3 regions of the Pseudoalteromonas sp. bablab_jr011 genome follow, and region 2 is predicted to be linked to each of the others. Evidence: predicted binding sites of a transcription regulator. Region 2 holds the regulator's gene; each other region holds the start of a gene.
The links. Region 2 encodes sigma-54, which starts transcription at its own class of promoters, with help from an activator protein. Its sites were predicted from a motif close to GTTGGCACGNNNNTNGNNT; they were not measured.
Positions count from the first base shown of each region.

Region 1: the regulator sigma-54 is predicted to act here: its motif matches at 1,773-1,791, upstream of JIG41_RS03530 (DUF883 domain-containing protein).
Region 3: the regulator sigma-54 is predicted to act here: its motif matches at 4,755-4,773, upstream of JIG41_RS06105 (DUF1328 domain-containing protein).

Region 1 is NZ_JACDWU010000095.1:18,716-29,721, forward strand. Features, by position in the region: gene JIG41_RS03515 (AAA family ATPase) at 1-416, opposite strand, end outside; gene JIG41_RS03520 (hypothetical protein) at 509-769, opposite strand; gene JIG41_RS03525 (hypothetical protein) at 766-1,212, opposite strand; gene JIG41_RS03530 (DUF883 domain-containing protein) at 1,218-1,556, opposite strand; gene mraZ (division/cell wall cluster transcriptional repressor MraZ) at 2,027-2,485, shown strand; gene rsmH (16S rRNA (cytosine(1402)-N(4))-methyltransferase RsmH) at 2,515-3,450, shown strand; gene ftsL (cell division protein FtsL) at 3,450-3,776, shown strand; gene JIG41_RS03550 (penicillin-binding transpeptidase domain-containing protein) at 3,773-5,590, shown strand; gene murE (UDP-N-acetylmuramoyl-L-alanyl-D-glutamate--2,6-diaminopimelate ligase) at 5,583-7,061, shown strand; gene murF (UDP-N-acetylmuramoyl-tripeptide--D-alanyl-D-alanine ligase) at 7,058-8,446, shown strand; gene mraY (phospho-N-acetylmuramoyl-pentapeptide-transferase) at 8,440-9,522, shown strand; gene murD (UDP-N-acetylmuramoyl-L-alanine--D-glutamate ligase) at 9,523-10,848, shown strand; gene ftsW (cell division protein FtsW) at 10,845-11,006, shown strand, end outside.
Region 2 is NZ_JACDWU010000326.1:6,295-17,300, reverse strand. Features, by position in the region: gene ptsN (PTS IIA-like nitrogen regulatory protein PtsN) at 1-328, opposite strand, end outside; gene hpf (ribosome hibernation promoting factor) at 332-619, opposite strand; gene JIG41_RS21735 (RNA polymerase factor sigma-54) at 646-2,142, opposite strand; gene lptB (LPS export ABC transporter ATP-binding protein) at 2,257-2,982, opposite strand; gene lptA (lipopolysaccharide transport periplasmic protein LptA) at 2,979-3,500, opposite strand; gene lptC (LPS export ABC transporter periplasmic protein LptC) at 3,490-4,044, opposite strand; gene kdsC (3-deoxy-manno-octulosonate-8-phosphatase KdsC) at 4,041-4,592, opposite strand; gene JIG41_RS21710 (KpsF/GutQ family sugar-phosphate isomerase) at 4,595-5,566, opposite strand; gene JIG41_RS21705 (calcium/sodium antiporter) at 5,570-6,538, opposite strand; gene JIG41_RS21700 (ATP-binding cassette domain-containing protein) at 6,787-7,605, shown strand; gene mlaE (lipid asymmetry maintenance ABC transporter permease subunit MlaE) at 7,598-8,377, shown strand; gene mlaD (outer membrane lipid asymmetry maintenance protein MlaD) at 8,391-8,939, shown strand; gene JIG41_RS21685 (phospholipid-binding protein MlaC) at 8,942-9,619, shown strand; gene JIG41_RS21680 (lipid asymmetry maintenance protein MlaB) at 9,612-9,905, shown strand; gene JIG41_RS21675 (BolA family protein) at 9,911-10,168, shown strand; gene murA (UDP-N-acetylglucosamine 1-carboxyvinyltransferase) at 10,184-11,006, shown strand, end outside.
Region 3 is NZ_JACDWU010000133.1:3,086-14,091, reverse strand. Features, by position in the region: gene JIG41_RS06130 (peptidoglycan DD-metalloendopeptidase family protein) at 1-758, shown strand, start outside; gene JIG41_RS06125 (hypothetical protein) at 820-996, opposite strand; gene JIG41_RS06120 (sodium ion-translocating decarboxylase subunit beta) at 1,102-2,232, opposite strand; gene oadA (sodium-extruding oxaloacetate decarboxylase subunit alpha) at 2,243-4,021, opposite strand; gene JIG41_RS06110 (OadG family transporter subunit) at 4,037-4,285, opposite strand; gene JIG41_RS06105 (DUF1328 domain-containing protein) at 4,819-4,992, shown strand; gene JIG41_RS06100 (hypothetical protein) at 5,045-5,236, shown strand; gene JIG41_RS06095 (hypothetical protein) at 5,294-6,220, opposite strand; gene JIG41_RS06090 (YcxB family protein) at 6,521-6,988, shown strand; gene csrA (carbon storage regulator CsrA) at 7,016-7,207, opposite strand; gene JIG41_RS06080 (aspartate kinase) at 7,301-8,518, opposite strand; gene alaS (alanine--tRNA ligase) at 8,525-11,006, opposite strand, start outside.

The DNA of each region.
Region 1 (11,006 bases), on a different contig from region 2:
CGAACAGGGTTGTTACTGTGGATACTTTGCCCTGACTTGGCCGCGGTTTCAAAAAAAATCACAGCATCATATTGATTAAGCTCAGTGTGAAGATCGGTTCCTAAGCATTGAAAAAACTCCGCCTGATCACCTGGCCAATATGCGAGACCATCTAAGCTACCACGATCGCACAGCATTAAACGATCAGGGTGCATAGTACGTTGAATATGTTCAAGGTGTTTCTGTAAGCTGAAGATAGCTTGCTGGTGAGCTTTAACAAGGTGAGGAGCATTACCCCGTTCTATTCCGCCGCCAAATAACATGGTTGCCGATTCAGGCACTACCACAATTTGTTTCGAGAACTCGCGTCGTAATAAGTCGATTGCTGTTGTTTTACCGCCACCGGGGCCACCGGTTAATACAATCCGTTTTTTCAACTAGGTTATCCTGTTAACACGCAAAACTTATTTACACGGTAAAGAAAAGACTAACAAATGAGAAGTAAAAAGCGTATTTTTTGTGATAAAGATCACAACAGTCGTAACAGCCAGCTAAACTGACTGAGTTGTTTGAGTTTTCCATGCTGATGATCATCATTTTTTAAAGCCCCATAACCTACACCCGCCGAAAAGGCACTCGCAAGCCCGACTTTAGTAACGGCGAATCGCTTTAAGCGATAATTAAATGCTTGGTGATGTTGGCGTTTCAATTCATCGAGTAAATCCATTTTCTGGCTTAAGTTATTAACCTTTTTCTGCGGTTTTTTTATGAAGTAATCAATAAACATCATTCTTCCTTATTGAGGTTTAGTAACTGTCGAATACTTGTTATGGTTTTATCAAAGCCAATTTTGCTGCTGATATAACCAATATTTTTCCACAGCCAAATTAAGCAAAGTATTTGCATGGTAAACAGCGACACCGCTGACAGCCAAATTGATTCACTTAGACTAAATATAGCAAGACCGATGGATGCTAATAGTCCAGCCCAAAGTAATACCAATCCCCCAGCAAAACAGACGATCAATATTATGGTGAGTGCCAGTGAACGCATTGACAAACGCCATTCAGCTGCAGCTAAATCTTTGCAGATCCCCATTTGTTGACGGTAATCAACGTAAAGCTGTTTAGTGTAGTCAGTGAGTTTGGCAAGATGATCTTGCCACTGATCAGCATGGAGTTGCTGATCAGTGGTTTCTTGCATTTTCTCATCAGTAGGGTGAGAGTGCGGCATAATCGTTACTTATTACGACGGATTAGTGCGCTCACTAGCATACCTGCTGCAAATGCAATACCCGCTGTCGCTAATGGGTTTTCAGATGCTAGTTGACGTGTTTTGCCGCTGTATTCATTTATTTTTTCACGCGCAACAGCTTGTTTTTCAGACAATGTTTTTGCCGAATTAGTAGCTCCCTCTCGAACACTGTGTTCAGCGCTTGCTGCACGTGATGATAGAGCATCAACGGCATGATGCGCTGCTTCGGTTGCTTTTTCAGTAAATGGCGCCTCTACTTGAGCCGCTTTCGTATCTGCACTGCTTGTGGTGCTTGAATTCGATTTGTTTGTTGCGGTAGTCATAATCATTCCTTAAAAATTGCCATTAAATTGGTAAGTACACTGTCGCAACCTTCGTACCAACAAATAATATTATTTAATATCAGATTGTTATGTAATTAATGGCTCATGTAAGTCGGTATTACCCGTAACTATTGCAGGGTTATTGCGTAAAAATTACCGAATTCGATTTTATTCTACTAATTTGTAATTATTCATTGGTCATTCATTAGCCATTTTTACCCAATAGCTTGCCAAGAAAACCGCAAAAAAGATTTTTTTCTTTGTTTCCCACTTTTTCCCACGTAATTCAGTAGCTTTGCTTGAAGCCTTATTTTTTCTGGCTTTACAAGCAAGTTATGATGATCTGCTTACTTGACAAAATAGCTTGTCAAGCCCTAAACTGGAGCACTGTGGTAAAAAGTGGTTTTTAGTGGATCAAATTGGATCAGTAATAATCGTTAACGATTTACAACCTAATTTTAAGGCAAGCTATGTTTCGGGGTGCGAGCTCTCTGAGTTTGGATGATAAAGGACGCTTTGCGGTACCGACTAAGTACCGAGATGCGATCTTGTCTGAAGATCAGGGCACCGTTATTTGCACCGTAGCACTTAATGAGCCTTGTTTATGGTTATATCCGTTGGCTGAGTGGCTTGAAATTGAATCGCGGTTATTAAAAATTTCTAATATGAATCCACGTGCACGCCGAATGCAACGTATGTTGCTTGGTAATGCTACAGAGTATCAACTCGATAAAAATGGCCGAATTTTGCTTGCACCGTCTTTACGTGCACATGCTGAACTTGGAAAAAAAATCATGTTGGTTGGCTTGATGAATAAGTTTGAGATTTGGGATGAAGATCGTTGGCATGAACAAATGCGCCAAGATACTGAGATAGAACGCCTAGGCGATTTTGAGGCGAATCCCGAATTCGATAATTTCTCACTCTAACCACAAATAAAAAAGGCAAAAAATAGCTAATGACAGCGCAATTTGAACATGTCTCTGTACTGATGGAAGAAACCATAAATGCTTTGGACATAAAGCCCGAAGGTATTTACATGGATGGCACATTTGGTCGCGGTGGACACTCAGGACAAATTTTAGCGCGTCTAAATGATCACGGTCGCTTACAAGCAATCGACCAAGATCCGCAAGCTATTAAAGCTGCCGAAAAATTTGCTGATGATGCCCGTTTTTCAATTGCCCATACCCGTTTTTCTAATTTAAAAACGGTGGCGGAAGACAATGACTTAATTGGTAAAGTCGATGGCATTTTATTAGACATTGGTGTGTCATCACCTCAACTAGACGATGCAGAACGCGGTTTTAGTTTCATGAAAGATGGCCCGCTTGATATGCGCATGGACCCAACCAGCGGTCGCAGTGCTGCACAGTGGTTAGCCGAAGCGGAACTTGAAGACATTACCCATGTGATCAAAACCTTTGGTGAAGAAAAATTTGGTCGTCGTATTGCTCATAAAATTATTGAAACTCGCGAGCACACACCGATTACGAGTACCAAACAATTGGCTGATTTAGTTGATCAAGCCGTGCCAGTAAAAGATAAACATAAGCACCCTGCAACACGCACCTTTCAGGCGATTCGAATTTATATCAACAGTGAGCTCGAAGAAATTCAAACGGCGCTTCAAGCTGCTGTTGAAGTATTAAAGCCGGGTGGACGGCTGGTGGTTATTTCGTTCCACTCACTCGAAGATCGTATTGTTAAGCAGTTTATTAAGAAACAGAGTAAGGGAGAGGCGATACCCAGAGGTCTGCCTTTAACAGATGCACAAATAAATAAAAACCTGACGTTAAAAGCAGTGGGTAAAGCCATTAAGCCGAGCAAGGAAGAAATTGAATTAAATCCTCGTTCGCGCAGCTCGGTGCTAAGGGTTGCACAGAGGTTGTAATGAAAGCAAAAGCGACACATCGCCAACCAAATTTATTTTTAGAGATTTTCAAAGGCCTAGGAGCTAATAAGCTGACCTTGGCCTTGTTGGTTGTGATTCTCGCATCGAGCTTGAGTGTCGTGCAGGTAACTCACTTAGCTCGTCAACAGTTAATAGAACAAGATAAGTTATTGCAAGAGCGTGATGAACTAGACCTTGAATGGCGCTACTTGTTGGTAGAAGAAGAGTTTTATTCACAGCATGCACGTATCGAAGAAGTTGCAACCATGCAATTAGAAATGAAACGGCCAACCAGCCAAGACGAAAAGGTGGTAATACTGCAATGATAAGCAGAAGGAAAAAGCCAACTAATACCTTGATCACATGGCGCTTTATGCTGGTGTGCTCGGTTGTATTTTTAGTCTTTATGACGCTGGTAGCGCGTGCCGCATTTTTGCAAGTAATTGAACCAGACAAAGCGCGTTCAGAAAGTGATAAACGCACAGTACGTGTTGAAAAGCAACATGTACAACGCGGTATGATCTTTGATCGCAATGGCAAAGAGCTGGCGGTAAGTGTGCCTGTGGTTAGTGTGTATGCAGACCCCAAAGCCTTGCATAAATCGTTGGTCAGCAAAGTGCTTCGCCAAGCGCGTAAAAATGGTGAAGATCAAAATGCACTGGCAGAGAACACCGCAGAATTAAATAGACGCATTGCCGCTTATTACAGCAATGATATTCGTTGGCGTGAGCTGGCGGATGTACTGCGTATTGAGCCAACTAAAATCAATGCGCGCCTGCGCGATAATCCGAAACGCCGATTTGTATATTTAAAGCGTCAGGTAACGCCTGCGGTTGCTAATTATATTGGTGATTTACGTTTGCCTGGTATTCATTTACTCGACGAATCAAAACGTTATTATCCTGCTGGCGAAGTGACAGCGCACGTGATTGGTTTTACGAATATCGACGGTCATGGAATCGAAGGAATCGAAAAACTATACGAACAACAACTAACCGGTGTTGAAGGCCAGCGTACTATTCGTAAAGATGCCCAAGGCCGCGAAGTTGAAGTACTTGATGAGCGTGAGCGTGTAGAACCAGAGAATATCCATTTAAGTATTGATCAACGTATTCAAGCCATTGCTTATAAAGCGGTGAAGTCAGCCGTATTATCTTACAAAGCAACATCGGGCTCGGCTATGGTCGTAGATGTAAAAACCGGTGAAGTACTGGCAATGGTTAATAGCCCTTCATTCAACCCGAATAATTTATCAGACGCAGCACCACACAAACGCCGTAACCGTGCCATTACCGATTTGTTTGAACCGGGTTCGACTGTTAAGCCACTAGCCATTTTGGCTGGTTTAGACTACGGCTCAATCCAACCGGATGAAATTATTGATACTTACCCAGGCTGGATGCGCGTTGGCGGGAGCTTAGTACAAGACACGCGTAATCACGGCGAAATGAGCTTAAGAGAAATCTTAAAGTACTCAAGTAATATGGGTGTGACGAAGGTCAGCCAAACCGTACCGAAAGACTATTTTGTGGGCCTTTATGAAAAAGTTGGCTTTGGCAGTGACAGCGGCACCGGAATGGTCGGTGAAAGTAGTGGCTTATTTTATCCACACCGTCGTTGGTCTGATCACGAAATTGCCGCTTTATCGTTTGGTTATAACTTAGCGGTAAGCACGGCACAAATGGCGCGTTTTTATGCCATGTTAGGGTCGGGTGGCGTTATGCGTCCTTTGACTGTGCTGAAGCAAGATTCAATTCCTGAAGGCGAGCGTGTTTTTCAACAAAAGGATGTTGAAGCCGTTGTTCACATGATGGAAAGTGTATTTGAAAAAGGCGGTACGGCACAAAAAGTTCACGTAGATGGCTACCGTGCAGCGGGTAAAACAGGGACCTCTAAAAAGGCCGCTGTGGGTGGTTATGGTGACGAATATGTCGGTTATTTTGCAGGTATAGCGCCAGCCAGCAATCCTCGTTTAGCTGTTGTGGTAATGATAAATGAACCGGGTGGAGATGTTTATTATGGCGGAGCGACGGCAGGTCCTGCATTTGCAGAGATTGTCTCCAATGCCTTAAGAATTTTAAACGTCGCACCGGACAAAGATGCGGTTGCGTACGTGGAAGGCAAAGATAACGATGCGTGATTTAAAACCCATTCTTAATCATATTGACGTGGAGGCTAATTCTTTATTAGTCAATCAACTGCGTCTAGATAGTCGCGATGTTCATCCCGGTGATGTATTTGTGGCAATTAAAGGCCATCAGCTTGATGGCGGCCAGTTTATAAAGAAAGCCATTGAAAGTGGTGCGGTTGCTGTGATTGCTGATCGCTTATGTGAGTTTGAAAGTCATTTCGAACCACTTTACTTAGTGTCTGATTTAGCTAAAAAGCTGCCAGCACTCGCTGCTGCATTCTACCAACAGCCCTCTGCTGAGTTAGATTTAGTGGGCGTAACAGGCACCAATGGCAAATCAACAACGACGGCAATGATCGCGCATTTAGCGCAGCAATGCCATAAATCTGCAGCGGTTATTGGTACGCTGGGTTATGGTCACCCTGAACAGCTAACACCCTTAGCCAATACCACTCCATCAAGTGTTGATTTACAACGTATTTTATCTGAACTACGTGATCAACACATGAATGTGGTTGCAATGGAAGTTTCATCGCATGGTCTGGTGCAACAGCGCGTTGATCATTGTCAGTTTAAAGCCGCCGTTTTTACCAATTTGTCGCGTGATCACTTAGATTATCATGGCACAATGGATGCGTATGGCGATGCCAAATTGATGTTGCTGCGTGATCATAATCCAGAAACTGTTGTGCTTAATCAAGACGATGCACAAGTCGAACAGTGGTTAGAAAAGTACGACTTCAATAACCTAATTTGTTATGGCCATAAAAATTTAGCACCGAAAGGCGCACGCTATGTCTATTTTAGCGATGTCGTTTATAGCAACACCGGTATTTCGGCAACGTTCGAAACAAGCTGGGGTCACGCTGAGGTGCAATCTGCATTATTTGGTGAATTTAACCTCTATAACCTAGCAGCAGCAATGGCCACGCTATTAGGTATGGGTTACCCGCTTTCACAGTTAGTAGACGCATGTAAATCATTGCAACCGGTTGCTGGGCGCATGCAAGCGTTTAGCGCACCGGGTCAACCAACTTGTATTGTTGACTATGCACATACACCAGATGCACTTGCACTGGCATTGCAGGCTTTACAAAAGCATGTCCCCGGGGGCGTGAGCTGTGTGTTTGGCTGTGGCGGTGACCGCGATAAAGGCAAGCGTCCAATGATGGCAAAAGCGGCTGAAGGTAATGCTGATCGTATTATCGTCACCAGCGATAACCCACGCAGTGAAGACCCAAATGCAATTATTGCTGACGTGGTCGCAGGGCTTGAGCACCCAGAGCGCGCGCATTGCGAAGCAGACCGTGCTCGTGCAATTAGTTATGCAATAGAGCAAGCAAATGCCGATGATGTGATTCTTATTGCAGGCAAAGGCCATGAAGACTATCAAATTATTGGCGATCAGCGTATCGACTTCTGCGACCGCCAATATGTACAACAACAACTAAAAGAAAAATCGCAAGGGGCGCAGTTATGATCCCGATGGATTTTGATTGGCTAGCACAGGTTCTAGCAACCGATTACCACGGTGGTAATCACAAAGTGAAAAATATAAATACCGACACACGCACACTGTGCGAGGGTGAAGTATTTTTAGCATTACAAGGGCCTAACTTTGATGGCCATAAATTTGTAGCGCAAGCAAAAGAAAAAGGGGCGATTGCAGCCATTGTTGCGCGCCCTGTTAACGTTGATATTGTGCAGTTTGTTGTCACAGATACTCGTATTGCGCTGGGTCATATTGGGGCGGCGGTGATGGCAGAAGTCTCACCAAAAACCATCGCAATAACAGGCAGTGTTGGTAAAACGACCGTAAAAGAAATGTGTGCAGCAATTCTGTCAGGCCACGGTGAAGTGCTCTCGACTAAAGGCAACTTTAATAACGATATTGGTGTGCCGCTAACATTGTTGTGCCTTGAGCCTCAGCATGAATATGCCGTGATTGAATTGGGTGCTAATCATATTGGTGAGATTGCTTACACTGTTGCCATGACAAAACCAGATGTGGCTGTTGTGTGTAATGTTGCCGCGTCGCACTTAGAAGGTTTTGGCTCGTTACAAGGTGTAGCGACAGCGAAGGGTGAAATTTACGATGGCTTAAAACCGGATGGGGTTGCCATTGTTAATTGTGATAGCGACTTTGCTGATTATTGGTTAGATAAACTGACTCACCGAACAGTAAAGCGTTTTTCTACTACACAACAGTTAGATTATTGGGCTGAAGATGTAGTGCTTGATGAACAAGCGCGCGCTTCATTTATGCTGTGTACAACAGAGCACAAAGTCCCTGTAACGCTTGCTTTGCCTGGTAAGCACAATATTGCTAATGCGCTTATCGCTACCGCGTTAACCACTGAATTAGGTGTGAGTTTAGACAGTATTGCAACTGCGCTTGCATCCATGGGCGAAGTAAAGGGACGCGTTAACGTACTAAAAGTATCAGATAAGCTAACGGTAATTGATGATACTTACAACGCAAATGTGCAGTCAGTTAAAGCAGCCATTGATTTATTGAGCGATATGCCCGGACGCCGTATTTTCGCCTTGGGTGATATGGGCGAACTTGGTGAAGAAGCACGTTTTTATCACCAACAAGTGGGTGAGTATGCTCAGCAAAAGGGCATTGATGAACTTTACAGCCTTGGCGTATTGAGTAAGTCGGCCAGTGATGTTTTTGAAAAGCCAAATCGTCATTTCTCAAGCCGTGAGCAATTATTACAACAATTACAAAGTGTGCTCGCTGAATCTCAGCAAAAGACCACCATTGTAGTGAAAGGATCGCGAAGTTCTCGTATGGAACTTGTGGTAGCAGATTTAGTTAACAGCCAGCAAGATGGCAACAATGGGGTAACGTCATGTTAGTGTGGTTGGCAGAGTATTTAACACAGTATTACAGCGGCTTTAATGTGTTTTCATACCTGACGCTGCGAGCGATTTTAGGTATTTTAACCGCCTTACTTATTTCACTTTATTATGGCCCTAAGCTTATTCGCGGTTTACAAAAAATGCAGATTGGTCAAGTGGTTCGCCATGATGGTCCGGAATCTCATCTGTCTAAAAAAGGCACGCCTACTATGGGCGGAATTTTGATTCTTGGTGCGATTTTTACCAGTACGCTGTTGTGGGCTGATTTATCAAATAAATATGTGTGGGCAACGTTATTTGTTGTGGGATCATTAGGCGTAGTGGGCTTTATTGATGACTACCGTAAAGTAATTCGTAAAGACCCCAAAGGTCTCATCGCTAAGTGGAAGTACTTTTGGCAGTCAGTGATCGCCTTAGTTGTGGCAAGCGCACTTTATTTTACTGCGCAGCAAGGCACTGAAACATCGTTAGTAGTGCCGTTTTTTAAAGATGTACTGCCACAACTTGGCTTGTTTTATATCGTCATGACCTACTTTGTTATTGTCGGCACATCTAACGCGGTAAACCTAACGGATGGGCTTGACGGTTTAGCAATTGTTCCGACTATTTTAGTCGCGTCGGCTCTGGCCATTATTGCTTATTTAACGGGTAACGTGAATTTCTCTAGCTACTTACATATTCCTCATTTACCGCTGGCAAGCGAACTGGTTGTGGTGTGCACCGCGATTGTGGGTGCAGGGCTTGGTTTCTTATGGTTTAACACATACCCAGCACAAGTATTTATGGGCGATGTGGGCTCGCTTGCGCTAGGCGGCGCACTGGGCATTATTGCGGTATTAGTTCGCCAAGAATTAGTGCTCATTATTATGGGCGGTGTGTTTGTGATGGAAGCTTTATCGGTAATTTTACAAGTCGGTTCATATAAGTTACGTGGGCAGCGCATTTTTAGAATGGCGCCTATTCATCACCATTATGAGTTAAAGGGATGGCCAGAGCCACGTGTGATTGTGCGCTTTTGGATTATTTCGATTGTGCTCGTGCTTGCGGGCCTTGCGACATTGAAGATCAGGTAAATGACAGTAATTAACGAGATTAAAAATAAACACATAACAGTGCTCGGACTCGGTGTAACCGGTCTGGGCATTGTGCGTTTTTTATTGTCTCAGAATATTCAGCCAAAGGTTGTGGATAGCCGAGAGCAGCCGCCAGGTGCTGATTGGCTAGCTGAGCATGCGAGTGAGCTGGTTACCCACTTTGGTGATTTAGATAATGCAGCGCTTAGCAATACCGACATCATTATTATCAGCCCTGGGCTTAGTTTAACAACGCCAGCAGTCGCAAAAGCAATGGCTGCGGGGGTAGAAGTGATTGGCGATGTTGAGCTCTTCGCGCGCTTAACAGATAAGCCTATTGTGGCAGTGACGGGGTCAAACGGAAAATCAACTGTGGTGACGCTGGCATTTGAGGTACTCAAAGCTGCGGGTTATAAAGTGGGCCTTGGCGGCAATATAGGCACGGCTGTACTTGATTTATTAGCGCATGACTACGATGTTTTTGTGCTTGAGTTATCCAGTTTTCAGCTTGATACCACCCAGAGCTTAAAAGCACACAGTGCGTGTGTACTCAATGTCAGTGAAGATCATTTAGATCGCTACCCAAGCTATCAAGCTTATATCGACTCGAAGCAACGTATCTATAATGGCGCAGCGCTTTGTGTTGTGAATGCCATTGATGCGGCAACACACACTGCAAAGCAGCCGCAGTTAAGCTTTGCACTTCGTAATGCCGATTATTCGTTAGTTGATCAACAGGGTGAACAATATTTTGCAGCACAAGGTAAGCCTCTGTTACCTGTAAGCAGCTTAAATGTTGTGGGCTCGCATAATCAACAAAATGCATTGGCAGTGATGGCGTTATTAAGCCCATTTGAAATCACAGCCGAGCACTATCAGCAAGCATTTAGTGCCTTTACTGGACTTGCGCACCGGTGTCAGTTTGTCGCTGAAATTAGTGGTGTAAAGTATTTTAATGACTCAAAAGCAACGAATGTTGGCGCGACTATCGCCGCAATTGAAAGCCTGGCTGATCAAGCAAAGCAATTAGTTGTTATTGCCGGTGGCGATGCGAAGGGGGCTGATTTAGATGCCCTAAAACCGTATTTGAACGACAAAGTAAAAGCCTTGGTCTGTTTTGGTAAAGATGCAAAAGCATTAGTGGCGCTTTCAGATAAAGGCCACCTTACTAGCAACATGCATGAAGCAGTGCTACTTGCAAAACAGCTGAGTGATCAGGGCGATATCGTATTACTTGCCCCCGCTTGTGCCAGCATAGATATGTATAACAACTATATGCAGCGTGGGGATGACTTTACCCAGTGCGTATTGGCGGAGGCAGTATGATTGCATTTGCTGATATTCGTGACGCGCTTACACCTAAACAATCTGCACAACTTTATGATGTGCCGTTGATGTATTGTATGTTGATGTTGATTGGGGTTGGCTTTGTGATGGTGACCAGTGCATCGATGCCCACCGCTGAGCGTTTATTTGATAATCCT
Region 2 (11,006 bases):
AGTCACCATCTGGTACGATGAGTGCGACAAAAATATCCACTGGACGATTATCAATTGCATCAAAATTTATAGGTGACTCACTCACAATTACAAATGCGTGTGGCTGATCTGCACCGCTCATACGACCATGTGGAATCGCAATACCTCGGCCAATACCCGTGCTGCCCAATTTTTCTCTGTTCAATAGGGCATTGAGTATATCTTGCTGAGATAAATGAGGGAGCTGCTCATGAGCCAGTTCGCTGATAAATTCGAGAATTCTTTTTTTGCTATTAAAAAGGACCGCAGCTTTGCTGCAGTCCTGGTTAGTAAGTGAACTAAGTTTCATAATTTAGTGTCGAGCTAATTTCTCTTTGTGTTTAATTACTTGACGATCAAGTTTATCGATTAACGAGTCGATGGCTGCATACATATCTTGGTGTTCAGTAGAGGCAAATAACTCGCCTCCGTTTACATGTAAAGTTGCTTCTGCTTTTTGGCTTAGTTTTTCTACATCTAGAATGACATGAACATTATTAATGTGGTCAAAATGCCTTTCTAGTTTCGCAAACTTGGTGTTTACATAGTCTCTTAATGAATCTGTGATTTCTACATGACGACCAGTTAAATTTAGTTGCATAAGCATTTTCCTTCTATGTAAAACGTCTAAATCAGACTCTTACGCTGATTCGACGGAGGTATTGCTAGAGACTCTCGATATTTTGCTATTGTCCGTCTAGCTACTTTAATTCCTTGCTCAGCCAATATATCTGCAATTTTGCTATCACTCAATGGTTTAGCTGTGTTTTCTGCGGCGATTAGCTTTTTGATTAAAGCGCGAATTGCCGTAGATGAACACTCACCCCCATTTTCAGTGCTTACATGGCTGGAGAAGAAATATTTCAACTCAAAAATTCCCCGCGGGGTATGCATGTATTTTTGTGTTGTTACTCGCGAAATTGTTGATTCATGCATTTCGACCATTTCTGCGACATCATTTAATACCATGGGTTTCATGGCCTCAGGACCATGTTCAAAGAAAGCCTGTTGTTGTTGAACAATACAGTTAGTCACTTTTAATAACGTGTCATTACGGCTTTCTAAGCTTTTAATAAACCATTTTGCTTCTTGTAAATGAGAGCGAATAAATTGGCTATCACTGCTTGATTTTACAGAACGTGACATCGCCGCATAGTGGCTATTCACTCTGATTTTCGGCATGCAGTCTGGGTTTAGTTCAACTACCCAACGGCCTTTTATTTTTTTTACGGATACATCGGGTATCACGTATTCAGACTCTTCTCTAACAATTGTATCCGCAGGCTTTGGATTTAAGCTGTGGATCAATGTCATGACTTCTTTCAGCTCACTTTCTTTAAGCTTAGTCTTTTTCATCAAAGTGCGATAGTCACGACTCGCTAATAATTCAATATGTTCTGATAACACCATTTTAGTTTCAGCTAAATAGGGGGTGTCAGCATCGAATTGGCGTAATTGAATACACAAACATTCTTGTAAACTACGGGCGCCAATACCGACAGGATCGAATAATTGGATTCTTTTTAAGACAGCTTCGACTTCATCAAGTTCGATTTCTTCTTCATCGTTATTTTGATTGAAGCTTTCAACAATGTCTTCGCAGCTTACGGTTAAAATACCCGAATCATCAATTGCCTCAACAATCGCAACGGCAATCGCTTCGTCTGTTGGGCTGAATGGAGTTAGTTGTAACTGCCACATTAGGTATTCGTGGAGAGTTTCGGTTGATGCGCCTTGGTAAATTGATTCATCTTCAGGCATTGGACCTGAGGAACTTGATGGGGCAGCACTCATGTACTCATCCCACGTAACATCCATTGCTAAGTCGTCACTTACGGTGTCTTTGTTGAGGGCATCACTGCTTTCTTGCTCGTACTCGCTCGCAGCTTCGTCAGCCGACGCGCTTAGTTGGGTATCGTCAGATTCGGCTTTTTGCTCGTTCTTGCCAATACTCTCTTCTGCATAATCTGCTTCTTCAACTTCAAGCAAAGGGTTAGAGTCTAACGCTTCTTGAATTTCTTGCTGGAGATCCAATGTACTGAGCTGCAACAAACGGATAGCCTGTTGCAGTTGTGGAGTCATTGTAAGTTGCTGGCCCATGCGCAGCTGTAATGATTGCCTCATGTATCCCTAACAATCCTTTTTAGTCTTATCAAACAATAGCACGATGCCGTTAACTATTTATTTGATTTATTGTCATTGTTATAAGTCTAGCAGATGCTCTAGTCGGTGGCGTATTTAAAGCCTGAATTGCTCGCCTAGATACACATCGCGTACAGTTTGGTCGGCTAACACATGTTCAGGTGTACCTGATGCAATTAGCTCCCCATGAGAAACAATGTAGGCTTTTTCACAAACATCAAGGGTTTCTCTCACATTGTGGTCAGTAATTAATACACCAATACCACGATTTTTTAAGTGCTCAATAATTTTCTTTATATCTAACACTGAAATAGGATCAACACCAGCAAAAGGCTCATCGAGCAAAATAAATTTAGGGTCAGCGGCCAGTGCGCGTGCTATTTCAACACGACGGCGTTCACCCCCTGACAATGCCATACCTTGGCTGTCACGAATGTGTTGAATGCTAAATTCATCAAGTAAGCTGTTAAGTGTTTCTTCGCGGCCTTGTTTATTGAGATCTTTACGGGTCTCTAAAATGGCCATTAAGTTTTGATAAACAGTCAGTTTTCTAAAAATCGATGATTCTTGTGGCAAATAGCCAATACCTAAGCGAGCGCGGCTGTGCATTGGCAATAAGGTGATGTCGTTATCATCAATGCTTATTTTACCTTTGTCACTGGGCACTAATCCCACAATCATGTAAAAGGTGGTTGTTTTACCTGCGCCATTTGGCCCAAGTAAACCGACAATGCTGCCAGCTTCTACCTCAAGGCCTACATTTTTTACAACTTGGCGACCCTTATAGCTTTTAGCTAATAGCTCTGCTTTTAGTGTGCTCATGGCTGGCCTTCATCGTTCTTTTTGTTATCAACAGGCACTAAAATAGTGTGTACACGATCGGTCGAGTTTTCATCTTTCTCGGCACTTATCAGTTGCTGTTCCATATCGTATGTAATGCTCTTGGCACTGACTTTTTGGCCTGCTTGAGTCACTTGTGCATTGCCAACGAGTGTTAATAAGCGTTTAGCAACATCGTAACGAACTTCTTCAGCACTGGCGCTCATAATAGTGCCGTCAGCTTGTTTTTCTTCAAAGTAAGCGGGCTTTCCTGTGGCAATAATTAATTCAACCGTGCCTTCAACTTCACCTGCATGTGCTTCGAGTCGATCCGCTGTAATACGACGGTTACCATGTATGATCTCGACATTATCTTCGAAGATACCAATGCCATTTTTTAGCTGACCTTCTTGGCGATCAGAGCTAATGCTGATTGGTGTGCCAGCCTGCTCAGCAGCTGCGCCAGAAAACGCAATCAATAAGCTTGGGATCAGGAGTAATTTCTTAAGTTTATTGGTCATAGTATATGGTTCGTGTATGGTTAGTTAACTCAACAATTTCGGCTTTTAAATCGGCTTTTAAACCTTTACCGGTAATTTTTAAATTCGGTCCTGTCAGCGTGACAGGTTGCTTAGAAAACATGGTCATTTTGTCAATGTCGATGTTAATGTTCTCAGCTTTAATATCTTCGATCATGCCATTATGGGTAAGGTTTTTAGCAACTACATCCCCTTCGAATACAAGCTGATCGTTTTCATATAACGTGGCTTCTTTGGCTTTTACTTGCCAAACTTGCTGATCACCGTAAATGGTGAAAATGGGTTGCTCAAAAAAGGTGAACCCGAGCTGTTGATACAGCTCCATTTTAGCAGCGGCCACTTTATGACTGATTTTACCTTGATCATCATAGGCTGTTTGCTTTAATGCGATTGCGGTATAATCAGGTGTAGCGATAATCTCGTCTTCACTGAGCACTGTGTTTGTCGGTTGATTAAAGTACGGATACCATAACCAAACCATGCTACAAACAAAAACAACACTTAGTAAAATACGGGCTATATTCATGCGCTCGTTCCATCGCTAGTTAGCGGTTTGCCATTTTCTAGCATTAATAAATCAGTTAGTTCACGCACAGCTCCAAAGCCACCAGGTAACAGGGTGGTGTAATGAGCCAGTTTTTTGATTAATGGATGAGCATCATTAACAGCAACGGCAAATCCGACTTTTTCCATAACCGGTAAGTCTGGACCATCGTCACCAATATAGGCAATTTGCTCATCTGTTAAGCTAAGTTTATCTTTTAACTCTTGATAAGCAATGAGCTTATTCTCTTGGCCCTGATAAATATGTTGTACCGTAAGGCTAGTCATTCGCTGCTGAACTATTTGTGAATGGCGTCCCGTGATAACGGCCACCTGAAAACCACTATTGATAAGGGCTTTAATGCCGAATCCATCTTTTGTATTGAAAGCTTTAAGCTCTTCGCCTTGATTGCCTAAATAAATACGGCCATCTGAAAAAACACCATCAATATCACAAATAAGCAGTTTTATTTTTTGAGCACGTTGACTCACGTCTGTGCTTACTGGTTGGTAAAGCTCAGCAAATGTCATGCTTAAAGTACTCCTGCTTTTAAAAGGTCTTGCATGTTAAGCGCGCCAATGGGGGTGTTGCTTTTGTCGATTACAATCAAACCATTAATACGTTTACTTTCCATAATATTAAGCGCTTCTGCGGCCAGCATATCAGCGTGTGCAGTTGTGCATGAGCGAGTCATTACTTGGCTAATTGCGGTGCTGTGAATATCAACCCGTTGCTCTAAAATACGACGTAAATCACCATCAGTAAAAAGTCCCGATAGTGTGTTGTCATCACCAACAATTGCAGTCATACCGAGGCCTTTAGCCGACATTTCAATTAATGCATCTTTGATACTTTGCGATTCATTAACAATGGGAGTGGCCTCACCGGCGTGCATAACATCACTAAGACAAAGCAATAAACGTTTTCCTAAGCTTCCGCCTGGGTGAGAAAGTGCAAAATCGTCTGCTGTAAAACCTCTTGCCTCAAGCAGTGCTACAGCCATTGCATCGCCCATGACTAGCGTTGCCGTTGTGCTGGCTGTTGGCGCAAGGCCCAGTGGGCACGCTTCTTTGCTTACTTTAATACACACATGTACGTCAGAAAGCGTGGCCATTGTTGAGTCTGGGTTACCTGTTAGCGAAATCATTTTTGCGCCAATGCGCTTAATGACAGGAATAATACTGACAACTTCGCTCGTTTCCCCTGAATTTGAAATGCACATAACCACGTCATCACGGGTAATCATACCAAGGTCACCGTGGCTTGCTTCACCTGGGTGAACAAAAAATGCAGGTGTTCCTGTGCTGGCGAGTGTGGCAGCAATTTTATTACCTACGTGGCCTGACTTGCCCATGCCAATAACGATAATTCGCCCAGTACATTGGAACATTAATTGACAGGCATTATTGAAATGCTGGTCAATGTATTGATCAATTTCTTTTAATGCTTGCGCTTCAATTTCGAGTACGCGCTTGCCTTGCGCGATAAAGCTATGTTGCGTCATTGATTATCCTATTTGGCTGAAAATATAGCCTTGATATGCAATAAATGCGACTAACAAAAAGCCACCTTCAATTCTATTGATACGACGTGCACCTTTTAAGTTCAATGACATGGCAATTAACACAATGGTGGCCGCTATCATAATAAGTGCATCGCGGTTAGCGGCTGATGGGTCGATAACCGATGGATTAATAATACCTGCCAGTGGCAGTACAGCCAGCAAATTAAAAATATTTGAGCCAATAATGTTGCCCAGTGCTAAATCGTCTTCATTTTTTAAGACACCTGCAATACAGGCAGCAAGCTCAGGTAAACTGGTACCAATAGCAATAATTGTTAAACCAATAACCAGATCAGAAAGACCAAAATATTTGGCAATATCAACCGCCGAACCCACTAGAAAGTGTGAGCTAATTGGTAGCAAAATCATGCCGACCACAAGCCATAATACTGCCGAACGCGTGCTGACATTATCGGGCACATCTTCACAGGCTTCACTAACAAAAGGGTCATCTTGATTTTTTGCTCGCAATGAAATGATCACTAATCCGGCAATAAATACGGCAAAAGCAAGTATTAAAGCAATCCCTTCGGCGAATGAAAAATAGTTGTCTGAAAATACATACCACGCGCCAATCGATACGATTAACACAAGTGGCATTTCGCGTTTTAGCGTCATTGAAGAAACAGACAGAGGACGTAATAGGGCCGTGACTCCCAGTACAAGCAGAATGTTGGTAATATTAGAGCCAATAGCGTTTCCGACAGCGGTATCTGTTTTGTTTGCAAGTGCTGCAGATGCCGACACCATCATTTCAGGTGCTGATGACCCCATAGCCACAACCGTTAAACCGATAATTAGGGTGGGGATCCCCATATTTTTTGCCAGCGCGGCTGCCCCATAAACAAAACGATCGGCACTCCAAACGAGTGCTGCAAAACCAATAATTAAAATGACAAAAGAAGTCACCATTGTGATACGCCAATATTACTTAAACAGATGACTGCAAATAGTAACAAAACCGAACCTGAAAGTATAAGTAAAAGAATGAGCTGGCAATGATTAAGGGCGGTGTTGTTACAATCTTAATTTAAGCGGGGGTTAAGCCATACGTTATTAGTCTTAGATTCATTTGATAGTAAATATTACAAAATTTTACGATTTGTTTTTTCCATCTTGACTAAAAAACCCTTAAAATGGCAGAACTAGTGAAAAAAGTTATGGAGAGCGACTTGTCGCAATCAATAGTAGAAATCAAGGATGTAACCTTTTCACGGGGCGATAGAATCATATATAAAAATATGAGTTTTAACATTCCGAAAGGCAAAATAACCGCTATCATGGGACCCAGCGGCATTGGTAAAACCACCATGTTGCGTTTAATTGGCGGTCAACTTAAGCCTGATTCTGGTGACATTTTATTTGAGGGCAACAGTATTCCAAGCATGTCGCGCAAGGAGCTTTACGCTGCCCGAACCAAAATGAGTATGCTGTTTCAAAGCGGCGCTTTATTTACCGATATGTCTGTATTTGACAATATCGCTTTTCCTTTGCGTGAACATACTCAACTTAGTGAAGATCTTATTCGCCTTGTCGTGCTCATGAAATTACAAGCGGTTGGTTTGCGTGGTGCGCAAGACTTAATGCCTTCAGAGTTATCTGGAGGAATGGCACGCCGTGCGGCGTTAGCGCGCTCTATTGCGCTTGACCCCGAACTTATCATGTATGATGAGCCATTCGCTGGCCAAGACCCAATTTCAATGGGGGTGTTGGTTAAATTAATAAAGTCATTAAACCAAGTGTTAGGTTTATCTTCATTAATTGTGACGCACGATGTGACAGAGGTACTCAGTATTGCTGATCATGTCATTATTATTGCTGATCAAGGCGTGATTGGTGAAGGCTCGCCTGAGCAAATGCTAAATCATCAATCAGAGCTTGTTCAGCAGTTCTTAAAAGGGTTGTCGGATGGTCCTGTCCCATTTCATTATCCTGCTCCTGCGTATGAAGAAGAGTTGTTAGGGGTACACCATGCTTGATCTATTACAGAGGTTAGGTCACAAAACGCTAGGGCGTTTTGCTGCGCTTGGTCGCTCTACGCAAATGCTGTTTGGCGCTTTGGTGAGTGTGCCAAACGTTAAAAAAGGCACGCCATTACTGATCCGCCAGTTGTATATGGTCGGGTCACAGTCATTACTCATTATCATGGTATCTGGCTTATTTATCGGTATGGTGCTCGCTCTGCAGGGCTTCACCGTATTAGTTGGCTATGGCGCCGAAGACAGTTTAGGTCCTTTAGTGGCGCTGAGTTTGCTTCGTGAGTTAGGGCCTGTTGTCACCGCTTTGTTATTTGCAGGTCGAGCAGGCAGTGCGCTGACCGCTGAAATTGGTTTAATGAAAGCCACAGAACAATTATCAAGCTTAGAAATGATGGCGATAGACCCACTGAAACGCATTATTGCACCGCGTTTTTGGGCGGGTTTTATAAGCATGCCATTGTTGGCTCTTATTTTTTCTGCCGTCGCTATTATTGGGGCGCATTTAGTGGGGGTTGATTGGCTAGGTGTTGACTCAGGTAGTTTCTGGTCGATTATGCAATCACAAGTGTCATTTCAAGAAGACATTGTAAATGGCATGATTAAAAGTTTTGTTTTTGCCATGATTGTGACGTGGATTGCGCTTTACAAAGGCTATGACTGTATTCCTACTTCTGAGGGGATCAGCAAAGCGACAACAGAAACCGTTGTGCACTCGTCACTGGCAGTTTTAGGTTTTGACTTTATTTTAACAGCGGTAATGTTTACCAGCTAATTAGGGTATAAAGATGAATTCACGGAAATTAGAAATTTTAGTTGGCTTTTTTGTAGCCCTTGGTATTGCTGCGTTTGCTTTATTAGCATTTAAAGTGGCTAACGCTGGCATTAGTGGTAACGGTGAAACTTACCAACTGAATGCAAAGTTTGAAAATATTGGCTCTTTAAAAGCCCGTGCCCCAATTAAAGTCGGGGGCGTGGTGATTGGACGTGTTGAGTCTATTTCAATTCACCCAAAAGAGTTTGTGCCAGTGGTTAATATGGCCATTGACGCCAATTATTTATGTAAGTTTTCAGACACAACGTCTATCTCTATCTTAACATCAGGGATTTTGGGTGAGCAGTATTTGGGGATTAATCCTGTTATTGCACCGCAATCTGCTGAACAACGTTGTATGGGTGAAAATGTGACTGTGGATGAGCAAGATGCAGGATTGGATGATTTGTTCGGTGTTGAAAGTAGAGCGCTCGCCGATGGTGACTTTATTACCGATACAAAATCAGCGTTAGTATTAGAAGAGTTGATTGGTCAGTTCTTATTCAACCAGGGTGGTGAATAATTATGTTTAAGAAATTTTTAATCTGTTTGGCTGTGGTATTTGCGTTTAATACACAGGCCGCTGAACCCGCGGTTGATTTAAAAGACCCTTATAAAATGGTGCGTAAAGTGTCTGATAACACTTTTGCAAGAATCACCAACGATCAACCACTAATAGAGAAAGACAAAGAGTATCTTCGTACCATTGTTGAAGAAGAGTTAATGCCCTACATTGATTACAAATACGCGGCATTGCGTGTATTAGGTAATCATGTCTCAAAAGTGCGTGCGATTGAAGATAAAGAAGAAAAAGCCAAAGCGATTAAAGAGCTTCAGCGCTTTATCGATGTATTTCAAAAATATTTGATCGCCACATACGCCGGTGTGTTTACTCAGTACACCAATCAAAGTGTCGAGTTTGCACCTGCGCAGCCGTTTAAAGGCCAAGATGTTGTCGTTGTAAAAACGAAGATTGTTGAACCAGGTAAACCTGATATTAAAATCGATTTTAAAGTACGCGAAGACAGAGATGGAAATTGGCGTGCATACGATATGATTGCTGAAGGCATCAGTTTACTTGATGCTAAGCAAAGCGAAATGCAAGGTATCCTTCGCCAGCAAGGTATTGAGTATGTGAGTGACTTACTTGAGCAAAAGAGCCAGCTACCTGTTCAGTTTAGAGGCGAAGGTGGTGATGAGTAAAATATCGATTACTCAGCTTGAAGATAACCAGTTTCGAGTCAGTGGTGAACTGACTCGAAATTCAATCGGCCATGAACGCCTTCTTAACGCTAAGCCAGAATCTAAGCATAAAACATGGTATTTTGACCTTTCTGATGTATCGAGGGTTGACACAGCGGGCTTAGCTTGGTTAATTCACTCTTTCGCAGAATTAAAGCAGCAAGGTATTCGCCTTGAACTGCAAAATACACCTGAGCAATTGCAAAAGTTAATGCAGTTGGGGCAGGTCACAAACTTATTTGAGTGAGATTTATGGAAACAAGCCAAGTCGAAACGTTATTACGCGACGAACTAAAATTAGATGAAGTCATTGTTAAAGCAAATGGTAGCCACTACGAAGTGATTGCAGTGGGTGAGTGTTTTGACGGTTTGACTCGCGTTAAAAAACAGCAATTGGTGTATGCCCCGTTAATGTCAACTATCTCAGACGGTACAATTCATGCGGTGTCAATTAAAGCATTCACACCCACTGAATGGAAACGCGAACAAAAATTCATTTTACCTCAATAGTCGTAGGCTCCACTTATGGATCAATTCGTTATTCAAGGTGGTACCTCACTGGCAGGTGAAGTTACTATCTCTGGCGCTAAAAATGCCGCTCTTCCAATTCTTTTTGCTGCGCTTTTAGGGCAGGGTAAAAGTACTTTTAGCAATGTGCCTCGTTTACGCGATATTGGTACCACAGAGGCTTTATTAAAGACCTTAGGTGCTAATGTTGAATGGCAACAAGATACGCTGGTTATCGACGGTGCAACCGTTAATAAAACACTCGCTCCGTATGAGTTAGTAAAGCAAATGCGTGCGTCAGTGCTTGCACTTGGCCCGCTTGTGGCACGTTTTGGTGAAGCACAAGTATCGCTGCCTGGCGGCTGTGCGATAGGTGCACGTCCTGTTGATATCCATATCCAAGGCCTTGAGCGTATGGGGGCGGTTATCAAAGTAGAAAACGGCTACATTAACGCCAAAGTAGACGGTCGTTTGAAAGGCGCTGAAATTTTCATGGAAATGGTAAGTGTAGGGGCCACAGAAAATTTATTGATGGCAGCGACACTGGCTGATGGCAAAACGGTGCTTGAGAATGCAGCACGTGAGCCTGAAATCATGGACCTTGCTAACTGTTTAATTGCCATGGGGGCAAAGATAACCGGAGCCGGTACGAGCCGAATTGAAGTTGAAGGTGTCGAATCACTGTCAGGCTGCGAGTACAGTATTTTACCTGACCGTATCGAAACGGGCACTTTTTTGGTTGCTGCTGCGATGGCCGGTGGTGAAGTGCTTTGTAAAAACACCGATCACCATAGCCTTGACCCTGTTATTGAGAAACTGCGTGCGACAAATGCATTCGTAG
Region 3 (11,006 bases), on a different contig from region 2:
CAGGTATTGCCGCAGGCCTTAGCGAACGTCAAATTATGAACTTTGCTGATATTTTTGGTTGGGATGTCGATTTTGCCAATGATATTCGTAATGGCGACCAATTCGGTTTAATTTACGAAGCACATTATGTTGATGGTGAATACATTGGCGACGGTAAAATTATTGCCGCAGAATTTATTAACCAAGGCGAGCGCTACACAGCAATTCGTCATACAGATGGTAACTTTTACACTCCTGAAGGCCGTAGCATGAAAAAAGCCTTCTTGCGTGCACCAGTTAACTTTAAATATATTAGCTCTAGCTTTAACCCACGCCGTTTACACCCTGTAACAAAGACAGTTAAGCCACACAACGGTATCGATTATGCCGCACGCACTGGCACACCGGTTGTTTCAGCTGGTAATGGTAAAGTGCTTAAGGCAGGCTACAGTAAGTACAACGGTAACTATGTTTTTATTAGCCATGGCACTCAATACGTGACTAAGTACTTACACTTAAACAAAAAAATGGTTAAAACGGGTCAGAAAGTGAAGCAAGGCCAAAAAATTGGTACGGTCGGTGCTACTGGTCGTGTAACAGGCCCACACTTACATTATGAGTTTTTGGTAAATGGTGTACACCGTAACCCTAAAACGGTAAAACTACCTAAATCAGAACCCTTGCCTCGTGATGAGTTAGCCAAATTTAAACCTATTGCAGATAACTTCTTAGCGCAATTACAGCGTAACCGTGAAATGCAATTAGCCTTAAGCAAATAAGCTAATTAATAATGACAAAGCCGCTGCACGTTGTAGCGGCTTTTTTGTGCTTGGCCCTAAATTACCTTACGAGTAAATAAATAAGCTGAATAACCATTGAGATCATCACCAGAGGCCAAATGTACTTAGCGTATTTAGTTGCGCCATCAAGGCCCAGTTTTGAATGGTACTTTTCAAGTAACGGCACCAGAATAACCAAGGCAATAAACAAGCAAAGTAAGATAACAAATATATTCATGGTGGCTTCCTAATGTAGACGGTAATGTAACCAGTCTATAGGCAAAAAAAAGCGCAGTAAAATTACTGCGCCAGTCGGTTGGAAGTAAAATGTGTAATCGATTTATTAACCTACAATCGCTAACAAAATACCAGCTGCAACAGCACTGCCTAGTACCCCTGCAACATTTGGCCCCATTGCATGCATTAACAAGAAATTATGCGGGTTACTTTCAAGGCCTACTTTATTAACAACACGCGCAGCCATTGGAACGGCTGACACTCCAGCAGCCCCTACTAGCGGGTTAATAGGTGATTTAGAAATCTTATTGAGGCCTTTTGCCATAAAGACACCAGACGCTGTACCAATGGCAAAAGCCAATGCACCAAGTACTAAAATACCTATCGTTTCGACAGTTAAGAACTTATCGGCAGCCAGTTTTGAGCCAACAGCAAGACCTAAGAAAATAGTGGTAATGTTAATGATCTCGTTTTGCGCACTATTACTTAAACGGTCAACAACACCAGACTCTCGCATTAAATTACCTAAACAAAACATGCCAACAAGAGGGGTTGCCGCTGGTAAGAACAAAATAGTTAGGCTCAATACCATAAGCGGGAAAATAATCTTCTCAGTTTTCGACACAGCACGTAATTGTGGCATTTGAATTTGGCGCTCTTCAGGCGTTGTTAAAGCTCGCATGATGGGCGGTTGAATTATAGGAACCAATGCCATGTACGAATAAGCAGCTACTGCAATGGCACCTAATAAATCAGGAGCCAATTTCGACGCTAAAAATATTGCCGTTGGACCATCTGCACCACCGATAATAGCGATAGCGGATGCATCTTGCAGGGTAAACTCAAAACCTGGAATAAAGTTAAGTAAAATGGCACCAAATAAGGTTGCAAAAATACCAAACTGAGCAGCAGCCCCCAATAACAACATGCGAGGGTTTGCAATTAAAGCACTAAAATCTGTTAATGCACCCACCCCCATAAAGATCAACAGTGGAAAAACACCTGAGTCGATACCAATGTGATAAACATAATATAAAAGCCCACCTGGGTCAGATAACCCAGCAACTGGAATGTTTGTCAAAATAGCGCCGAAGCCAATGGGTAAAAGCAGCAACGGCTCAAAATTACGTGCAATTGCCAAATACAGCAATAAACACCCTACGGCAATCATAATCAAAGCAGGAAAGGTAAAGTTTGCTATACCCGTTGCATGCCAAAGGTTTAAAAGACCATCCATCTTCTATCCCCTACGCTAACGAAATCATAGCATCGCCAGTGGTAACTGAGTCACCTTCGGCTACTAAGATTTCAGCGACAGTGCCTGTATGTGCAGCACGGACTTCGGTTTCCATTTTCATTGCTTCCATAATGATAACCACATCGCCTTGATTTACCGTTTGGCCCGGCTTTACCTTAATTTTAAAGATATTACCCGCCAATGGCGCATTGAGCGTTTCACCCGCTGACGCTGATGCCGATTGTGGAATTAATTCGCTGTCTTTAAGAGTAACTTCTTTAAGCTCACCACCTTGCGCTACTACGACATCGTAAACTTTCCCATCAACTTTTACGCTATACTGCTCAGCTTTAACGGCATTTTTGCCTGACGTAGGTTGTTTACTTTCAGTCTGGGCAGTTTCAGCTGTTGGAACTGCTTCAAATGCATCAGGGTTATGGCGGTTTTTAATAAACTTCAAGCCAATTTGCGGGAATAATGCATAAGTAAGCACATCATCAATCACTTCATCAGCAAGCTCTAAGCCTTGCTCTTTGGCTTCTTTTAAAAGCTCGGCTTCTAATTTCTCAAGTTCAGGCTCAAGTTTATCAGCAGGGCGACAAGTAATCGGTTCAGCACCATCAAGGACGCGTTCTTGCAGCTCTTTATTCATTGGCGCTGGTGTCGCACCATATTCACCTTTAAGTACACCGGCAGTTTCTTTAGTGATTGTTTTATAACGCTCACCAGTTAATACATTAAGTACCGCTTGTGTTCCTACTATTTGTGAGGTGGGTGTAACAAGCGGAATGAACCCTAAGTCTTCACGAACACGCGGGATCTCAAGTAATACTTGGTCTAATTTATCTGCTGCACCTTGCTCTTTAAGCTGGTTTTCCATGTTAGTTAACATGCCGCCAGGCACTTGTGCTAGTAAAATTCGACCATCAACCCCTTTTAAGCTGCCTTCAAATGCCGCATACTTTTTGCGAACATCACGGAAGTACGCAGCAATTTCTTCAAGTTGATTTAAATCGAGTTCAGTATCGCGCTCTGTGCCTTCAACAATTGACACAATTGTTTCAGTGGCACTGTGGCCATACGTCATACTCATTGACGATATTGCGGTATCAAGCATATCAATACCTGCATCAATTGCTTTTTGATATGTTGCAGTGCTAAGCCCTGTAGTCGCATGACATTGCATAGCAATCGGAATTGAAACTGTCTCTTTCAACCCTTTAATGAGTTGCTCACACTCATACGGTTTTAATAAACCCGCCATATCTTTAATACAAATAGAGTGACAACCAAGCTCTTCTAATTGTTTAGCAAGTTTTAACCACATATCAAGCGTATGAACAGGGCTTACCGTATACGAAATAGTCCCTTGCGCGTGCGCTCCCACTTTAACAGCCGCTTTAATCGCCGTTTCTAAGTTACGTACATCATTCATCGCATCGAAAATACGGAATACATCAACGCCATTTTTATGGGCGCGTTCAACAAATTTTTCAACAACGTCATCAGCATAGTGGCGATAACCTAAAAGGTTTTGACCGCGTAATAACATTTGCTGTTTAGTGTTTGGCATTGCCGCCTTTAGCTCACGGATACGCTGCCAAGGGTCTTCACCTAAATAACGGATACAGGAGTCAAAAGTAGCTCCCCCCCATGATTCAATAGACCAATAACCTGCATGATCAAGCTTTTCGGCAATAGGCAGCATATCATCTAGGCGCATACGCGTTGCTAAGAGAGACTGATGCGCATCACGCAATACTAATTCGGTTAGTTTTAATTTAGCCATGTTCAAGCTGCTCCGTTATTGTTGTTTATTTCTAAATTGAGCGATAGCAGCGCTGATAGCTGCAATATGTGTCGGTGGTACCCCTTGCTGAGGCTGTAATTTTGCGGTTCGGACTGGAACTGAGCTCGCAGAGTTTTCAAATCGCCCCAACAATTTCGACATCAGCAGTACGGCTGAAATCAAAATACTGAGAAAGATAAATACACCCACCATACCCGTTAGCATTAAGCTGGCTGCGGTTGTAAGTAAGCCACCAATATCCATACTGCTCCCCTCGCTACTCAGAATAAAAAAACACTTAAATCGAATATTTAAACATTCATAATAACAAACAAAACTTATTTTTAAAGCTTTATTGTCAATTGGTAAAACCAATTAATTACAGGGTAACACATCAAACAATTAATTAACACCAAGCCATTACGGCAATTAACTACCCAATATAGACGATAAAAATACTCAATATAGTCAAAAGTTATATGTAAAAATAGTTAACTGTGTAACGTAGCAGCGTAAAAATCAGCTAAAGCAAGGGGTTTGGTAACTTGTATGCCATACAGGTTAAATTGGTCTTACCAAGAAAACATAATCACAGGCGTCCACTTTCAGCATAGAAGTTGAAAAATTATCACTATGAATAAGTTACATGATCACTCGTAATAATTACCAAACGACACGCCACAAAAAAAACCGAGAACAAAACTAACAAATTGAAAAATAAGGACTTTAAAACTTTGGTATGGAACTCGCTTCAGTCTAATCAACCGAAACGAAATTAAATAACCAAGGAGAACATTATGTTACGCTGGACAGTTACTTTTTTAGTTATAGCGCTAATCGCTGCAGTGTTAGGTTTTGGCGGTATTGCAGGGGCCGCAGCAGGCATAGCTAAAATCATATTTTTTATATTCTTAGTTTTACTTGTTATTTCACTTATATCAGGTGCTCTTAGAGGCAATGTACCTAAGTAATAACAAACCAACAGCAATTTACTTTACTAATTTATTTACAAGGAATTTCATTATGAAAAATTCAACTTTAAAAGCAGCTACTATCGCCCTATTTTCAGCTTTATTTATTATGGGGTGTGAAGACAACACAGCAGAAGAAGCTGGTGAGCGCATTGATGAAGCAGTAACCGACGCTCAAAATGCAGTAGAAGATGCATGCGAAGAAGTTAAAGAAGGTGTAAAAGCAGAAGAAACTAACTGCTAAAAATAGACATCTTACGAAAAAGCGGCTTATAAAGCCGCTCTTTTTTTACTTAATTTTTTACTTACATTGAACAGTTAATACCTTCCCTGACGCCATACTGTTAATTTGCCAATTACCATCGACTAAACTCACCTTCGCTATATCACTTACTTCAAAGTCGCCGGGTACATTCAAACGGGTTAAATTATCAGCCAGTTGCTGCTGACAGTATGGGGGTGTATCACCATGCATTACCAACACCGGCTTATCAGTGCGCTTTGCAAAGTCATTGATTGCATCTCGATATACTTTAAAGGCGTCGCAGTCGCTTCGGCGTAAATCAGCGCATGGCTGCTTTTTAGTTGAACGATAGATATCGGCTTGAAAGCCAAACACATATGCTTTCGCACTCTGATTAACTAACGCCTGATTTAACCAATTTACATTAAGCTTGTCTCGTGTATCGGCCGCATCAAGTGCAACATGTTTATCAGTTTTTAGTATTTGAGAGCGGCCATTAAACGTACCTGGTATATGCAAAGTGCGAAACTCTATTCCGTCAAACTGCCAGCGAGCGTTTTCAAGCATATCGGCCTGCTGTGTAAAGCCCTCTAGCTGCTTCGCTTTTTTAACGTATGCTTCGTCATACATTAATCCTTTAACGTAGTTTAATCGCTCAAGTTCATCAAAACGGGGATTTAGCGTAGCACGGTCACAGTCGGTCCATTCATTGTCGCCAGGCGTGTAAATAAATGGCTGAGAAGAAAGAGAAGTAAGTAGTTGTTTATTGCTTGTTAAGAGTTCATTGGTACATGCAAGAGAGCCAGATTTCATATCACCTAAATGCATCAAAAAGCCATGAGGTGTAGTCGCAACAGCTTTTGCTAACTTGCCATTGGGCTTAGCAAGGTTAATTTCATCAATCGGTGTATAAGGCATGTCGGCCATAACTAAAAACGAGTTAGTGGCCACTGTAAGAGCTAAAGATAATGAGCTAACGAGCATAATATTTTCGCCTAAAAACACATTTACTTAAACGCATTCACTTAAACTCTAGGCAGCTTAATTAAATAAGCTGTTTAGAGACAGGTAAAACGGGCAATAGCAAGGAGAAAAGCTTCATCATTACGTTGTTCTAGATAGAAACTTTTAACGCAGCTAGCGTCAGGTTTAATCCCTCTGAATGATTAAGTAATATTGCAGGTTGGTATAAGCTCTCATAATGACAACAAAATGAAAACCAACTACGGTAGTTTTTTTCTAAAAATGATAAACTTCATGTATCAAATAATGTGAGTACTATGAATGTCGCTAAGTATAACTTACACACTAGATAAACCTTATTACTATGAGTGCTTTGATGAGTCATTGCCCTACTCTTCACAGGCAAAACCAAAATATCCATTATTATTATTGCTAATAAGCCTAGGGTTACTTGCCTTTTATATGCTTGAAAACCATTACCTTGGCAGCTTTATGTTTATGCTGGCTATCGTTGAGTGTTTATCGTTTTACTACAAACGCCCTTGGTGGGTCACTAGACAAATGCTGAGTCGCGCATCAGGCAGTGAAGTAACCGTTAGTTTTGATGATGAGGGTGTAAAAGCCGAAAACCCTTACAAAAGCTACCAATTAAGTTGGCAGCAAATCAATGAGATTATTGAAACAGAGCGGGGTTATATTTTAAAAGCAGACAAAGGCATGCAGTATTTATCAAAGCAAGCGCTAAACGAAGCAATGACCACCGTGCTAAATAAAAGAGCCACTCAATGAGTGGCTCTTAAAAAATCTTGTTGCTGATTAAACATTACCCGGATTAGGGTTAGATTTCTCTGCTTGGATTCGCATGTAAATTTCTTCACGATGTACAGAGACATCTTTAGGTGCATTTACACCAATGCGAACCTGATTTCCTTTAACACCAAGAACAGTAACTGTTACTTCGTCACCGATCATTAGGGTTTCACCTACTCTTCGAGTTAGTATTAGCATTCTCTTGCTCCCATGTTCCAAAAAATTAAAAGATTCCGCGTCAAAATCATTTTAATGAAAACTAGACCTAAAAGTAAGTAAAAACTCTATATCTTACTCATTTTCAGTTAAAAAAACTTTGTGTAGTGCACGTACAGCCAGTTCTAAATACTTTTCATCAATTAAAACTGATATCTTTATTTCTGATGTCGATATAAGTATCACTTTGATGCTTTCTTGTGCAAGTGCATTAAAAAATAAACTTGCGACACCTGAGTGAGATTTCATCCCTACGCCAACAGCAGATACCTTGGCAACATTGCTTACTCCATTTATAGATTCAGCTTTGATAGCACTTTGGTTACTGGTTAAAATTTCAAGCGCCTGCTCAAAATCATTTGTGTGCACAGTAAAAGCATAGTCTATTTTTTCAAAGTTATGATTAACTTGATTAATCATATCTATTTCGATACCGAATTCTGCAAAAAGTTGCAAAATTTTTGCAAGGTTTTCCATTCCTTGTGGCACTGCGTTGACATAAATAAGACTTTCATCTCGATTAAACGCAATACCCGACACAATATTTGCTTGCACATCCGGCTCCTCAAAACTGATCAAGGTCCCTTGATCGGGATTAAAACTCGATAACACCCTGAGCGGTATATTATACTTTCCTGCTGCTTCGACACTGCGAATATGTAAGACCTTTGCGCCTAAACTCGCCATTTCGAGCATTTCTTCAAAGGTAACATGGCTCATACGACGCGCATTTGGTTCAATGCGTGGATCGGTCGTATAAACGCCGTCAACATCAGTATAAATTTGGCATTCATCGGCATTAATTGCCCCCGCAATTTCAACTGCTGAGGTATCAGTGCCGCCGCGACCTAACGTGGTGATATTGCCCTCGATATCACGGCCTTGAAAACCAGCAATAATTGCAATCCGGTTATGCTCAAGCTCATGCTTTAGCCGTGTCGCTGCAATTTCTTCAATACGGGCTTTACCGAACATATTGTCAGTACGAATATTTACCTGATCGGCAAGTAAGCTAACAGCGGAGTGTCCACGCTTAATTATTGCCATTGCCAACAACGATACCGACACTTGCTCACCAGTGGTAAGCAACACATCGAGTTCACGGGCACTAGGCCGAGAATCTATTTGTTTAGCGAGGTCAATCAGACGGTTAGTTTCTCCCGACATAGCCGAGAGCACCACCACAACTTGATGGCCTTGTTGTTTTGTTTTAACAACAAGGTCGGCGACGGCCTCAATACGCTCAATGGAGCCCACTGAAGTGCCGCCGAACTTTTGGACGATAAGTGCCACTAGTGATTAAGAACGTTCAGATAACCAACTAGTTACGCTTTCTAAAGCTGCGCTTAGGTTCTCTGGCTGAGTACCACCCGCTTGCGCCATATCAGGACGACCACCGCCTTTACCGCCCACTTGTGCAGCCATGTGATTAACAAGTTCACCCGCTTTCACTTTGCCTGTCAGGTCTTTAGTTACACCGGCAATTAAGCTAACTTTGTCGCCGTTTGCTACACCAAGTGCAATCACGCCTGAACCAATCTTCGTTTTCAGGTCATCAACCATGCCACGTAATGCTTTCGACTCTGTACCAGCTACATCAGCAACTAGAAGTTTAATACCATTCACTTCAACAACTGAGTCAAGTAGCGATGCACCCGCCGCACTTGCTAGCTTATCGTTAAGCTGAGCAATTTGCTTCTCAAGCCCTTTTGACTTTTCAAGGAGTGCTGTTACTTTTTCAAGTACCGTGCTGCTATCACCTTTTACTAGAGCTGCAACATCGTTTAACTGTTGCTCTTGCTCACTGACATACGCAACAGCTTCAGCACCTGTTACCGCTTCGATACGACGAATACCAGCTGCAATGCCGCTTTCTGATACGATTTTGAATAAACCAATATCACCAGCACGCTTAACGTGAGTACCACCACACAGCTCGATTGAGTAATCACCAATCGTGACTACGCGCACTTCGTCGTCGTATTTCTCTCCGAATAACGCCATCGCCCCTTTTGCCTTGGCCTCATCAATTGCCATAAGCTCAGTCTCAAGCGCAAAGTTACGACGGATTTCGTCGTTCACTGCACGCTCAATTTGACGTAACTCATCTTTTGTTACGGCTTCAAAGTGAGAGAAATCAAAACGTAAACGCTCAGGGTCAACCAGTGAACCTTTTTGACTTACGTGATCACCTAAAATTTGGCGAAGCGTTTCATGTAAAATATGCGTGGCAGTATGGTTTTTCTTGATGCTATCGCGACGTGCAGCATCAATTGTTGCTTCTGCTTTGTCGTTTGTACCAATGCGGCCTTGTACACGACCATGGTGCGCAAATGCATTACCCAGCTTGGTAGTGTTAGTAACAACAAACTCACCACCCGCCACTTTTAACACACCCGTGTCACCAACCTGACCACCTGACTCGGCGTAGAATGGTGTACGGTCAAGAATTGCAATACCTTCTTGGCCATCTTCAAGTACAGAAACAGATTGGCCCTCGGCAAATAATTCAACCACGGTGCCAGTGTAGTGCTCTGAATCGTACCCTTTAAAGTCTGTGTGTTTTTCAGATTTAAGTTGCTGGTTATAATCAGCACCAAATTTACCCGCTTGCTGTGCTTGCTTACGCTGAACAGCCATGCACTCTTGAAAACCTTGCTCATCAATAGTCATGAAACGCTCACGCGCAACGTCAGCCGTTAAATCAGCAGGGAAACCGTAAGTATCGTAAAGCTTGAAGACTAAATCACCCGGGATTACATCACCTTCGATGTCAGTAAGGCTTTCTTCAAGAATTGCTAGACCACGCTCAAGTGTTTTACCAAACTGCTCTTCTTCGATGCGTAATACTTTTTCGATAATTTCTTGTTGCTTAGCAAGCTCAGGATACGCTTGACCCATTTGCTCGATTAGTGCAGCTACAAGCTTATAGAAGAACGCGCCTTTTGCGCCAAGTTTGTTACCGTGACGTACTGCACGACGAATAATACGACGTAATACGTAACCGCGGCCTTCGTTTGATGGCATAACGCCGTCAGACACTAAGAATGCACACGAACGAATGTGGTCAGCCACTACGCGTAATGATTTATCATTTAAATCTTGCGCGTTGGTTACTTTAGCCGCCGCAGCAATGAGTGCTTGGAACAAATCGATTTCGTAGTTTGAGTGAACGCCTTGTAAAATAGCCGCGATACGCTCAAGACCCATACCAGTATCAACAGATTGCTTAGGAAGCGGCTCCATTGTACCGTCGGCATGGCGGTTGTATTGCATGAATACTAGGTTCCAAATTTCGATGAAACGGTCGCCATCTTCTTCAGGTGAGCCTGGAGGTCCCCCCCAAATTTCTTCACCGTGATCATAAAAGATTTCTGAACATGGACCACACGGACCCGTGTCACCCATTGACCAGAAATTATCGCTGGTTGCAATACGAATAATGCGGTCTTCACTTAGACCCACTTCTTTGTGCCAAATGTTAAACGCTTCTTCGTCATCGTGGTAAATAGTAACCAATAACTTTTCTTGCGGTAACTTTACAGTCTCTGTTAAAAACTGCCACGCAAACTTAATCGCGTCTTGTTTGAAGTAATCGCCAAAGCTGAAGTTACCTAACATTTCGAAGAATGTATGGTGACGTGCAGTGTAACCCACGTTTTCAAGGTCGTTATGTTTACCACCTGCGCGCACACAACGCTGTGAGCTGGTTGCACGTGAATAAGGGCGGCTTTCCGCACCTAAAAATACATCTTTAAATTGCACCATGCCGGCGTTATTG